DNA from 2 places in the Kitasatospora sp. NPDC101176 genome. Region 1 is predicted to be linked to the other one. Evidence: riboswitches for the same ligand, from Rfam matches in the RefSeq annotation. Region 1 holds a riboswitch; the other holds the start of a gene.
The links. Region 1 has a riboswitch for thiamine pyrophosphate ahead of thiC (phosphomethylpyrimidine synthase ThiC). Riboswitches for the same ligand answer to the same signal wherever they lie in the genome.
Positions count from the first base shown of each region.

Region 1 (5,500 bases):
ACGTCGTCGGCGACGTGCACGGCTACCTGGAGGAACTCCGCGCCGAGCTGCGCCACCAGGGCATCATCGACGCCGACGGCCACTGGTCCGCCGGCCGCTCCCGGATCTGGTTCCTCGGCGACTTCACCGACCGCGGCCCCGACGGCATCGGCGTCATCGACCTCGTCATGCAGCTCGCCGCCGAGGCCGCCGCCGCCGGCGGCTACTGCCGCGCCCTGATGGGCAATCACGAACTGCTCTTCCTCGGCGCCGCCAGGTACGGCGACGAACCCGTCCAGTCCACCGCCGGCACGGCCTCCTTCCTCGCCGCCTGGCGCCTCAACGGCGGCCAGCAGCACGACCTCGAACGCCTCGAGGCGCACCACATCAGCTGGCTCTCCCGGCTCCCCGCCATCGCGCTGGAGGACGGCCACCTGCTGCTGCACTCCGACACCACCGCGTACCTGGAGTACGGCGAGTCCATCCCCGACGTCAACGACGCCGTCCACAGCCTGCTCGCGGACGAGGGCGTCGACGAGTGGTGGGACTGCTTCCGCCGCTTCACCAAGCGCTTCGCCTTCCGCGGCGACGCCGGGCCGACCGCCGTCCACGAGCTGCTCGACACCTACGGCGGCACCCGCATCGTGCACGGCCACAGCCCCATCCCGTACCTCACCGGCGCCGTGCACGCCGACGACGGCCAGCCCCCGCACATCCCCGGGCCCTACGTCTACGCGGACGACCTCGCGGTGGCCATGGACGGCGGCGTCACCATGGAGGGGCGCCTGCTCGTCGCCCGACTGCCCGTCAACTGACCACCCCGCCGGCAGGCTTCCGGGCCCCGCCGGGAACACCTGTTCCCGGCGCCCGGGCCGCCGCGTGCGCGCGGCCCGGGGCGCGAAATTCCGGAAACCGACTGTCAGCACGGCCGCGCCCGCCCCTACCATGAGGCACACCACACCCGGCCGCCCGTCCGGCGGCCCGCCTCCGCGCCCGTTCCGGCGTCCCGGACGGCCCCCGCGGCCCCCGGGGCGGAGCGAACGGGGTCCGCACGAACGGGGTCCCCATGAACAACCCCCCGCCACTGCTCGCCGAGGACCGCCCGGAATACGAGCGCCTCCTCGCCGAAGCCCTGCGCGACCGCACCGTCCTCACCGCCCTGCGCGCCCCCGGCGCGCTCACCACCGACCAGCTCCGCGTCCGCGCCCTGCGCGACGCCGACACCATCGCCGCGGCCGCCGGCACCGAGTACGCGCACTACACCCGGCTGCGCGACGACCTGCGCGCCACCCCGCCCGTCCCCGAGGGCACCGAGCCCACCGCCCCCGGACTGCTCACCCAGCTGCGCTCCGCCAACGGCGGCGCCGGGCTCTTCCCCGTCCTCACCGTGCTCACCCCGATCCTCGCCTGGGTCGCCGCCCTCGTCCTGCTGCTGATCGGCTACCTGCTCCGCGCCGCCGACCCGGAGCTCGTGCTCGCCCGCTCCCTGCTCACCGCGGGCTGGATCGCCCTCGCCGCCGGCGTCGCCGCGATGGCCGTCGGCATCATCGGGCTCGTCCTCACCGCCGTGCGGGACGGCGCCGGAGCGGCCCCGGCCGGCACCGACCCGGAACTCGCCGCCGAACTCGCCGCCGCCCGCCGGGAGTGGCGCACCGCACTGCGCGACCGCGGCCTGCTGCCCTACCTGCACGCCGGCCTGCCGGCCGTGCCCGCCGCCCCCGCCGCGGGCGGGCCCGGCGTCCGGCCCGAGTTCAGCAGCCCCGACTTCACCGGGCCCGGCTACAGCTCCCCCTCGTTCACCAGCCCCGGCCCCGACGGCAGTGGCGACCCGGGCGTCCCCGGCCCGCGCCCCGCCTTCACCACCCCCGACTTCACCGGGCCCGGCTACAGCTCGCCCTCCTTCACCAGCCCCGACGACGTCCCCTGACGAGGACGCGGACCGGCCCGCGCTCCCCCCTCCGGAGCGCGGGCCGGTCGTGTCGGCGGCGGGGCTCAGTCCGCCAGCGGGAGGTAGACCCGGTTGCCCTGGGCCGCGAACTCCTCGGACTTGGCCTGCATACCGGCCAGCGCCTCGGCGTCGAACCCGCTGGCGACGGCGGTGGAGCCGTCGCCGTGCTCGTCGCGGATCTTCTGGGAGATCTTCATCGAGCAGAACTTCGGGCCGCACATGGAGCAGAAGTGCGCGGTCTTGGCGGGCTCGGCGGGGAGGGTCTCGTCGTGGAACTCGCGGGCCGTCTCCGGGTCGAGGGCCAGGTTGAACTGGTCCTCCCAGCGGAACTCGAAGCGGGCGTCCGAGAGCGCGTCGTCCCACGCCTGGGCACCGGGGTGGCCCTTGGCGAGGTCGGCGGCGTGGGCGGCGATCTTGTAGGTGATCACGCCGGTCTTGACGTCGTCGCGGTTGGGCAGGCCCAGGTGCTCCTTGGGCGTGACGTAGCAGAGCATCGCGGTGCCCCACCAGGCGATCATCGCGGCGCCGATGCCCGAGGTGATGTGGTCGTAGCCGGGGGCGACGTCGGTGGTGAGCGGGCCGAGCGTGTAGAACGGCGCCTCGTCGCAGATCTCCTTCTGGAGATCCATGTTCTCCCGGATCTTGTTCATCGGGACGTGGCCGGGGCCCTCGATCATCACCTGGACGTCGCGCTCGCGGGCGATCCGGCCGAGCTCGCCGAGGGTCTGCAGCTCGGCGAACTGCGCCTCGTCGTTGGCGTCGGCGATGGAGCCCGGGCGCAGGCCGTCGCCCAGCGAGAAGGTGACGTCGTAGGCCGCGAGGATGTCGCAGAGCTCCTCGAAGTTCGCGTAGAGGAAGTTCTCCTGGTGGTGCGCCAGGCACCAGGCGGCCATGATCGAGCCGCCGCGCGAGACGATGCCGGTCTTGCGGCGGGCGGTCAGCGGGACGTACCGCAGCAGCACGCCGGCGTGGACGGTCATGTAGTCGACGCCCTGCTCGCACTGCTCGATGACGGTGTCCCGGTACACCTCCCAGCTGAGCTCCTCGGCCCTGCCGTCGACCTTCTCCAGGGCCTGGTAGAGCGGCACCGTGCCGATCGGCACGGGGGAGTTGCGCAGGATCCACTCGCGGGTGGTGTGGATGTTGCGGCCGGTGGAGAGGTCCATGACGGTGTCGGCGCCCCAGCGGGTGGCCCAGGTCATCTTCTCCACCTCCTCCTCGATCGAGGAGGTGACGGCGGAGTTGCCGATGTTGGCGTTGATCTTCACCAGGAAGTTGGTGCCGATGATCGCCGGCTCCACCTCGGGGTGGTTCACGTTCACCGGGATGACGGCCCGGCCGCGGGCCACCTCGTCGCGCACGTACTCGGGCTCCAGACCCTCGCGCAGTGCCACGAACTCCATCTCCGGGGTGGTCACCCCCCGCTTGGCGTAAGCGAGTTGGGTGACGGCGGCACCTCCGCGGCCGCGCAGCGGACGGCGCGGGCGGCCGGGGAAGACGGCGTCGAGGTTGCGCAGGTTCCCGCCGCGCGGCGAGGTGTGCTTGATGCCGTCGTCCTCGGGGCGCGCCTCCCGGCCGTCGTACTCCTCGACGTCGCCGCGCTGGCGGATCCAGGAGTCGCGCAGGGCCGGCAGGCCGCGCCGCACGTCGGGCTCGTAGGCCGCGTCGGTGTACGGGCCGGAGGTGTCGTACAGCGGGACGGTCCGGCCGTTGGTGAGCTGCACCTCGCGGTACGGGACCCGCAGATCGGGTCGGGACCCCTCGCGGTAGGCCTTGCGCCAGGCCGGGGTGGGGTAGCCGGTGCCCGCGCTGGTGACGGCGGAGCCGTCGGCGTCGGTGCTGCGGGCAGACTTCGGCTGTGCGTCGAACGTGGTCATCTGACCTCATACTCCCTACGCCGGCATTACCCGGTCCAGGTTCCTGCGGTCGACGCAGCCGTCGGTCCGTCCGTCGACGGTCCGGTCAGCGTCCTCTCAGCCCGGTGCTCCGAGCTCCCGCGTCCACAGGCGGTGTTGCCTGCACATGACGCCCAACACCGTAGCGAGCCGATCGCCGCAGGTCCAGAGGGGGTCCACGGACGGCGGGGCGGGAGCGGCGGACCGGGCCGGCCGGGCGCGCGGCGGCCGGGAACGCCCGAGGCCCGGTACCCCGCGCGGGGTACCGGGCCTCGGGGGTGCCGGTCTCAGCCCTTGGCGGCCTTCTTGACCAGGACCACCACGGCGGCGGCGATGCCGACCACCACCAGCACCTTGATCACGATCGCCAGCAGGGCGCCCACGACGCCGAAGACGAATCCCACGACGTTCCAGAGCAGCACCAGGACCAGCACCGGGATGACGATGTTGCGCACCCAGGAGGGCAGCGACTTCCAGAGCTCAGCCATGTCCGTTCCTTCTCTCCCCGTGGGGTCGGCTGCCTGACCGGTGCCGTCTCCCGCTTGCTTTCGGTACGTCGATCGTACGGGGGCCGGGGTGCCGGAACGAGGGCCCGCAGCCCGGAGAGAACCCGGAGATCACCCCGACCCGGAGACCGGGGAAACCCTGGTCAGAGCCCGGGGAGGACTCCCGGAGAAGCCCCCGGAGGAGCCCCCGGGAGCGGCCCCGGAAGGCCCGGGCCGCGGTCCGGCCGGCCGTCAGACCGGCCAGCGCTCCCCGCGCCAGGCCGCGTCCCAGAACATCCACTCGTACCGCGAGGTGGTGACGAAGTGCTCGACCACGCGGCGCCGTTCGGCCGGGGACACCTCCTCGCCGAGCCGGTCGGTGAGCGCCAGCACCCGGCGCACCACGGACTGGAAGGCCTCGTCGCCGTACGTGGCGATCCACTTGGCGTACAGCGGATCGGGCGAGCCCTGGGCGAGCAGCGCCTCCCCGACCCGGGCGTAGATCCAGTAGCAGGGCAGCACCGCGCCGACCGCCTCGGCGAAGGAACCGCCGTAGACGGTGGCCAGCAGGTAGCTGGTGTAGGCCCGGGTGGTGGGCAGCACCGGCTCGGCGGCGGCCTGTTCGGCGCTGTCGCCGAAGGCCGTCATGAACTCGGCGTGCATGCCCTGCTCCGCGGCCAGCGCGCCGACCGCGTCGTCGGCGAAGGCCCGCACGTCCGCCTCGCCGGGTGCCTTGGCGGCGCAGACCGCGAGCGCCCGGGCGTAGTCGCGCAGGTAGTGCGAGTCCTGGACGACGAAGTGGCGGAAGGCGGCGCGCGGCAGGGTGCCGTCGGTGAGGCCGCCGATGAAGGGGTGGGCGAGGATCTCGGCGTACACCGGCTCGATGGCCGCCCAGAGTTCTTCCGTCAGGCTCATGCTCATGCCCCGACCCTAAGGCGTGCCCCGTGGATCACCGCCGGGGCCGGTCGCCGGGGCCGGTCGCCGGGGCGGGCCCGGAGCGGCGGCCGGAGCGGCGGCCGGCCGGCTCAGGCCTCCGGCGGCGAGAACACCACCAGCACCCGGAGTTCCTCGGTGACGTGGTGGAAGCGGTGCGGGGTGCCGGCCGGGACGTAGACGACGGTGCCGCGCGCGACGGTGGCGGTCTCGGCGCCGACGGTCAGTTCGGCGCGGCCGCTGATCACCTGGTAGATCTC
Region 1 is NZ_JBIWPA010000045.1:49,127-54,626, reverse strand. It holds gene ACIRS1_RS36480 (metallophosphoesterase) at 1-794, shown strand, start outside; gene ACIRS1_RS36475 (hypothetical protein) at 1,046-1,906, shown strand; gene thiC (phosphomethylpyrimidine synthase ThiC) at 1,972-3,804, opposite strand; TPP riboswitch at 3,800-3,935, opposite strand; gene ACIRS1_RS36465 (DUF5326 family protein) at 4,110-4,310, opposite strand; gene tenA (thiaminase II) at 4,560-5,228, opposite strand; gene ACIRS1_RS36455 (cupin domain-containing protein) at 5,333-5,500, opposite strand, start outside.

Region 2 (5,500 bases), on a different contig from region 1:
GGCAGGGTCCGCTCGAAGAGGAAGACCCGGCGGTAGTCCGGTGCCCCGGCGGCCACCCGGTCGAGGGCCACCGAGGAGAAGCTCATGATCCGGGCGACCGGGCGGTCCCCCTCGCGCTCCGCGCCGATCTTGAAGCGCTCCAGCATCCGCAGCAGTTCGGCCTCCACCCGGCCGCGGTAGCGCACCGGGTGCTTGGTCTCGATCGCCAGGTCCACCGGGCGGCCGCAGTCCACCGCCAGCTCCAGCAGCCGCTCCAGCCGCAGCACGCCGCGCAGTTCGGGGTCGGTGCTGGGGCGGCCGGTCTTCCAGGCGCCGAAGTCGTACGCCTCCAGCTCGGCCAGGGTCATCGCCGAGACGGTGCCCCGGCCGTCGGAGACCCGGCCGATCCGGCGGTCGTGCACGCAGACCAGCTCGCCGTCGGCGGTCAGCCGGACGTCGCACTCGAGGGCGTCGGCGCCCTCGTCGAGCGCGCGCCGGTACGCCGCGAGGGTGTGCTCGGGCAGGGCGTGGGAGGAACCGCGGTGGGCGATCACCTGGACGGGCGGCGCGGTGCGCGCCGCCGTCGAGGACAGGTCTGGGCTGGTCACAGGGCCAACGATAGGCGGCCGAAGTGACGCGGAGACGAAGACGGCCCCAACCCGTGGGGCCGTCTTCGGTGGGCGGGGCCGTCGGCGGGGGCGGTTCCGGGCCCCGGCGGCCCGGCCCGTCAGGCTCCGGACGCCCCCGGCAGCGCGGCCTGCCCGGCCCGCCGCGCTCAGGCTCAGCCCGCCGTGTTCCGGCGGGTCAGCGGGGTGAGCGCCCAGGTGAGCAGGGCGGGCACCAGGAAGGCGAACAGCGAGGCGGAGGTCCACTCCTGCGGGGTGAAGTGCAGCGACTCCTGGGCGGAGGTCCAGAAGTCCGTCCACCAGCCGGCCACCGGGGTCGGCGCGATGAACTGGTAGACCGCGAAGCCCAGCACCCACGGCAGCAGCATCAGCCAGCGGGAGGGGGCGTCGGCGGAGAGGTTCCAGCCGTGCCGGCCGGCGCCGAGGAAGTAGTCCACCGCGAGCACCGCCAGCAGCGGCACGAAGACCGAGCCGATCAGGCCGAGGAAGTTGGTGTAGGTGTCGGTGAACCGGTCGATCTGCAGCGCCAGCACGGTGATCAGCAGGCCGATCCCGCCGGTCAGCACCCGGCGGTCCACCTTCGGCAGCAGGTTCTGCACGGACATCGCCGTCGAGTACACGTTGGCGAAGGACTGGTCCGTCTCGCGCAGCACCAGCACCAGCAGGAACAGCCAGCCGGCCCAGACGCCGAGGAAGGAGTCGAAGATCCGGTTCGGGTCGCCGTCGGACTGCAGCAGCGCCATCAGGCCGAGCACGTAGCACCAGACCTGGGCGACGGTGTAGCCGGAGAAGCTGCCCCAGAAGGCCGAGCGCGGGGTGCGCGAGTGCCGGGTGTAGTCGGCGGCCAGCGGCACGAAGGAGATCGACACCGCGATCATCATGTCGGTGGCGCCCAGGAAGCCGTGCCAGTTGCCGGCGCCCGGGTCGGGCACCCCCTGACGGCCCAGCTGGACGGTGAAGTACACCATCGCGACGGCGACGGCACCCGCGACGAAGCGGCGCAGCACCGCGATCGAGCCGAGCGGCCAGATGGTCAGCGCGGTGGTCAGCGCGCCGGCCAGCAGCACGAACAGCCAGCGGTAGCCGTCGGTGTGGGCGACGGTCTGGGCGCCCGCCGCGATCGTCAGCAGCTCGAAGACGCCCCAGCCGACGCACTGGACGATGTTCAGCACCGTCGGGACGTACGACAGCCGGGTGCCGAACAGCCCGCGCAGGTTCGCCATCGCCGGGGCGCCGGTCCGGGCCCCGATCAGGGCGGCCACGCCGAGCATCGCGGTGCCGACCACGGTGCCGGCCACGATCGCCGTCACCGCCGCGGCCAGCGAGAGCTCACCGCCCTTGGCGCCGAGCACGGTGGCGGCGGTGGAGAAGCCGATCAGGCTGACGCCCAGGTTCATCCAGAGCGCGAAGTGGTCGCGGAAGCGCAGCGTGCGCGGCGGCTCGGTGTCCAGCACCAGCGGCGCCTCGACGCGCTCCGGGCGGTCCAGGACGGCGGTCGCCGTGCCGGAACCGGCCGGGCCGCCGGCGGCGTCGCCCTGCACGGTCGTGGACGATCCGGGGAGGTCCCCGGTCGCCCCGGGGAAACCCTTGGACTCGGGCGCGCCCGAAGAAGAGGATGGCGAAGCAGGCGGCATGGCCGATACTCCCTACGCCGGCATTACCCGGACAGGTTCCGGCGGTCTGCGCCCCCTCGACGGTCCGTCCACGATGCCGTGGCGGTACGGTCGACCAGCGCACTCTCAGCCTGGAAGGTCCAAGCTCCCGCGTGTCAGTTTGGAGCGACAGGCTAACCGGCACCGGGGTGGACGCCAAGGCCAGGGGCCCTGCCGTCCGCATCGCGGGACGCCCGGCGGAGGTGGGGGAGCCTCCGTCGCCGGGTCGGCCGTCTGCGCCGGCTAAGGATTCTTATGAGTTCTTCAGAGGGGTCCTTACGGCAATCGAATCGACTGTGCGAAAAACTATGGTCCTTGGTTCTGTCAGCTATGGAGGTCGTCCGTGAGCACCGAGCGAGAGGTTGGGCCCACCGGGCCGCAGGGGGAGCAGCCCTCGGGCGCCCAGGGGGCGGGCGGTCCCGCTTCCGACCCCGCCGCCTCGGGCGGGCACAAGCCGACCATGGCGTTCAGCCGGGTTCCCGAGCCCGACGCCGCCCCCGCCTCCGAGCCGGCCCCGGCCGACTCCCCGGCCGCCCCGGCCGAGGGCGGGCACCGGGCGACCATGGCGTTCGGCCGGGTCCCCGAGCCCGCCCCCGAGCCGGCCGCGGCCGACGCCGCCGCGACCGCGGAGGGCGTCCCGGCCGAGGGCGGGCACCGTCCCACCGTCGCCTTCACCAAGGTCCCCGCGCCGGAGGCGGCCCCGGCCGCCCCCGCGGCCCCCGTCGAGGCGCCGTCCGCCGGTGTCGACCCCGCCACCGGCTACCTCGACGCCCCGCCGCCGGTGCTGCCGCCCGCGCCGCAGGCCCCGGCAGCCCCCGCGGCGCCGCTCGCGCCGGTGGCCGAGGGCCAGGCCCCGCCGCTGGGCAACCCGTACGCCACGCCGACCCACGGCGTCCCGGCCGCCGGCGCGCACGACCCGTACGGCCCGCCGCCCGCCCCCGGCGTGCCCGCCGCGCACCCCGCGCCCGGCCACCACCCGTTCGGCGCCGGCCAGCCGCTCGGCGGCTGGGGCGCCTCCCACGACGCCACCGGCGGTGCCGGCTACCCGGGCGGCCCGGGCGGTCCGCTCGGCTACCCGGCCGACTACCCCGGCGGCCCCGGCGGCCCGCACCGCCCGCGCAGGAAGCGCGGCGGACTGGTCGCCCTGATCGCCGCCGTCGCACTGGTCGCCGGCGTGGCCGGCGGTGCGCTGGGCGTGGCGGTCACCGACCACAACAACGGCAGCAGCTCCGCGGACGACCACCGCAGCACCACCGTCCAGGCCAGCAACACCCAGAAGAACGAGCCCTCCCCCGGCTCGATCGCCGGCATCGCGCAGAAGGCGCTGCCCAGCGTCGTCACCATCAAGGCGCAGGGCAACGGCGAGTCCGGCACCGGCACCGGCTTCGTCTTCGACACCGAGGGCCACATCCTCACCAACAACCACGTGGTCGCGCCGACCCTCAACGGCGGCAAGCTCACCGTCAAGTTCGCCGACGGCACGTCCTACAACGCCTCGGTGCTGGGCCACGCCGAGGGCTACGACGTCGCCGTGGTCAAGATCGACAACCCGCCGAAGAGCAAGCTGGCGCCGCTCCCGCTGGCCGACTCCGACAAGGTCAACGTCGGCGACTCCACCATCGCGATCGGTGCGCCGTACGGCCTGGAGTCCACCGTCACCAGCGGCATCATCAGCGCCAAGGACCGCCCGGTCGCCTCCGGCGACGAGACCGGCGGCCAGTCCTCCTACATGAACGCCCTGCAGACCGACGCCTCGATCAACCCCGGCAACTCCGGCGGCCCGCTGCTCGACTCCGGCGGCGCGGTGGTCGGCATCAACTCGGCGATCCAGTCCAACGCCTCCGCCAACGGCCGGGCCGGCAGCATCGGCCTCGGCTTCGCCATCCCGATCAACCAGGCCAAGTGGGTCGCCGACACCCTGATCAAGACCGGCAAGCCCGTCTACGCCAAGCTCGACGTGCTGCGCAACGACGACTACAAGGGCGACGGCGCGCAGATCCAGACCCGCGACGTCCAAGGCCAGCCCGCCGTGACCCCCGGCGGCGCCGCGGACAAGGCGGGCCTCAAGCCGGGCGACGTCATCACCAAGCTCGGCGGTGTCCCGATCGAGAACGGGCCCGCCCTGGTCAGCCGGATCTGGACGCACAAGCCCGGCGAGACCGTCGACGTCGAGTACACCCGCAACGGCCAGCAGTTCACCACCAAGGTCACCCTCGGACAGCGCGACGGCGACAGCTGACCCCCGCCGACCCGCACCGAACCGTGTGCACCGAACCCCGCCGGACCCGTTAGGCTGACCTCCGCCTGGAGAGCTGCCCGAGCGGCCTAAGGGAACAGTCTTGAAAACTGTCGTGGCGTGACCCGTCACCGTGGGTTCGAATCCCACGCTCTCCGCCGGTAGGAGAACCACCTGCTCAGGGGCGGGTGCCGAGATCGTTCGGCACCCGCCCTTCGCGCGTTCCGGGGCCGGGACTTGACCCTGACACCGTGAGAGGCAGTGGAGTGGGAGCACCATGTTGAACATCGGAGACTTCGCCAGCCACGGCCGGGTGTCGGTGCGGATGCTGCGCCACTACGACGCGATCGGACTGCTGCGGCCCGCCCGGGTGGACCCGGTCACCGGGTACCGCTCCTACGAGGCGTCCCAACTCGCCCGGCTCAACCGGCTGATCGCGCTCAAGGAGCTCGGCTTCACGCTGCAGCAGGTGCGGGCCGTCCTCGACGAGCAGGTCGACCCGGTCGAACTGCGCGGGATGCTGCGGATGCGGCGGGCCCAACTCGCCGAGGCGATCGCCGCGGACGGGCAGCGGCTGGCGCGGGTGGAGGCGAGGCTCCGGACGATCGAGAGCGAGGGGACCATGTCCACGCACGATGTCGTGGTGAAGCGGGTGCCGCCCGTCCGGGTGGCCGAACTGACCGGTGTGGCCGCCGGCTACGAGCCCGAGCAGATCGGCCCGGTGATCGGCCCGCTGTTCGCGGAGCTGTGCCGGCGCCTGGCCGCGGCCGGGATCACGGGGACCGGCCCGTCCGTCGCCCGGTACGAGGACGTGCCGGACGGCGACGGCGCGGTGCTGATCCGGGTCGCCGTCCCGGTCGGGCCGTCGGTGGAGCCGGGCCGGTCCGACGTCGCGGTGCTCGACCTGCCGCCGATCGAGGAGGCGGCGACGCTGGTGCACCGCGGCCCGATGGACGACGCCGTGGGCGCCTTCCAGGAGCTGGCCCGCTTCATCGAGGCGAACGGCT
Region 2 is NZ_JBIWPA010000004.1:227,138-232,637, forward strand. It holds gene ACIRS1_RS08750 (glycerophosphodiester phosphodiesterase) at 1-587, opposite strand, end outside; gene ACIRS1_RS08755 (purine-cytosine permease family protein) at 761-2,146, opposite strand; TPP riboswitch at 2,232-2,380, opposite strand; gene ACIRS1_RS08760 (S1C family serine protease) at 2,601-4,496, shown strand; tRNA gene ACIRS1_RS08765 (tRNA-Ser) at 4,564-4,651, shown strand; gene ACIRS1_RS08770 (MerR family transcriptional regulator) at 4,771-5,500, shown strand, end outside.
Region 2: another riboswitch for thiamine pyrophosphate. It lies ahead of ACIRS1_RS08755 (purine-cytosine permease family protein); the one in region 1 lies ahead of thiC (phosphomethylpyrimidine synthase ThiC).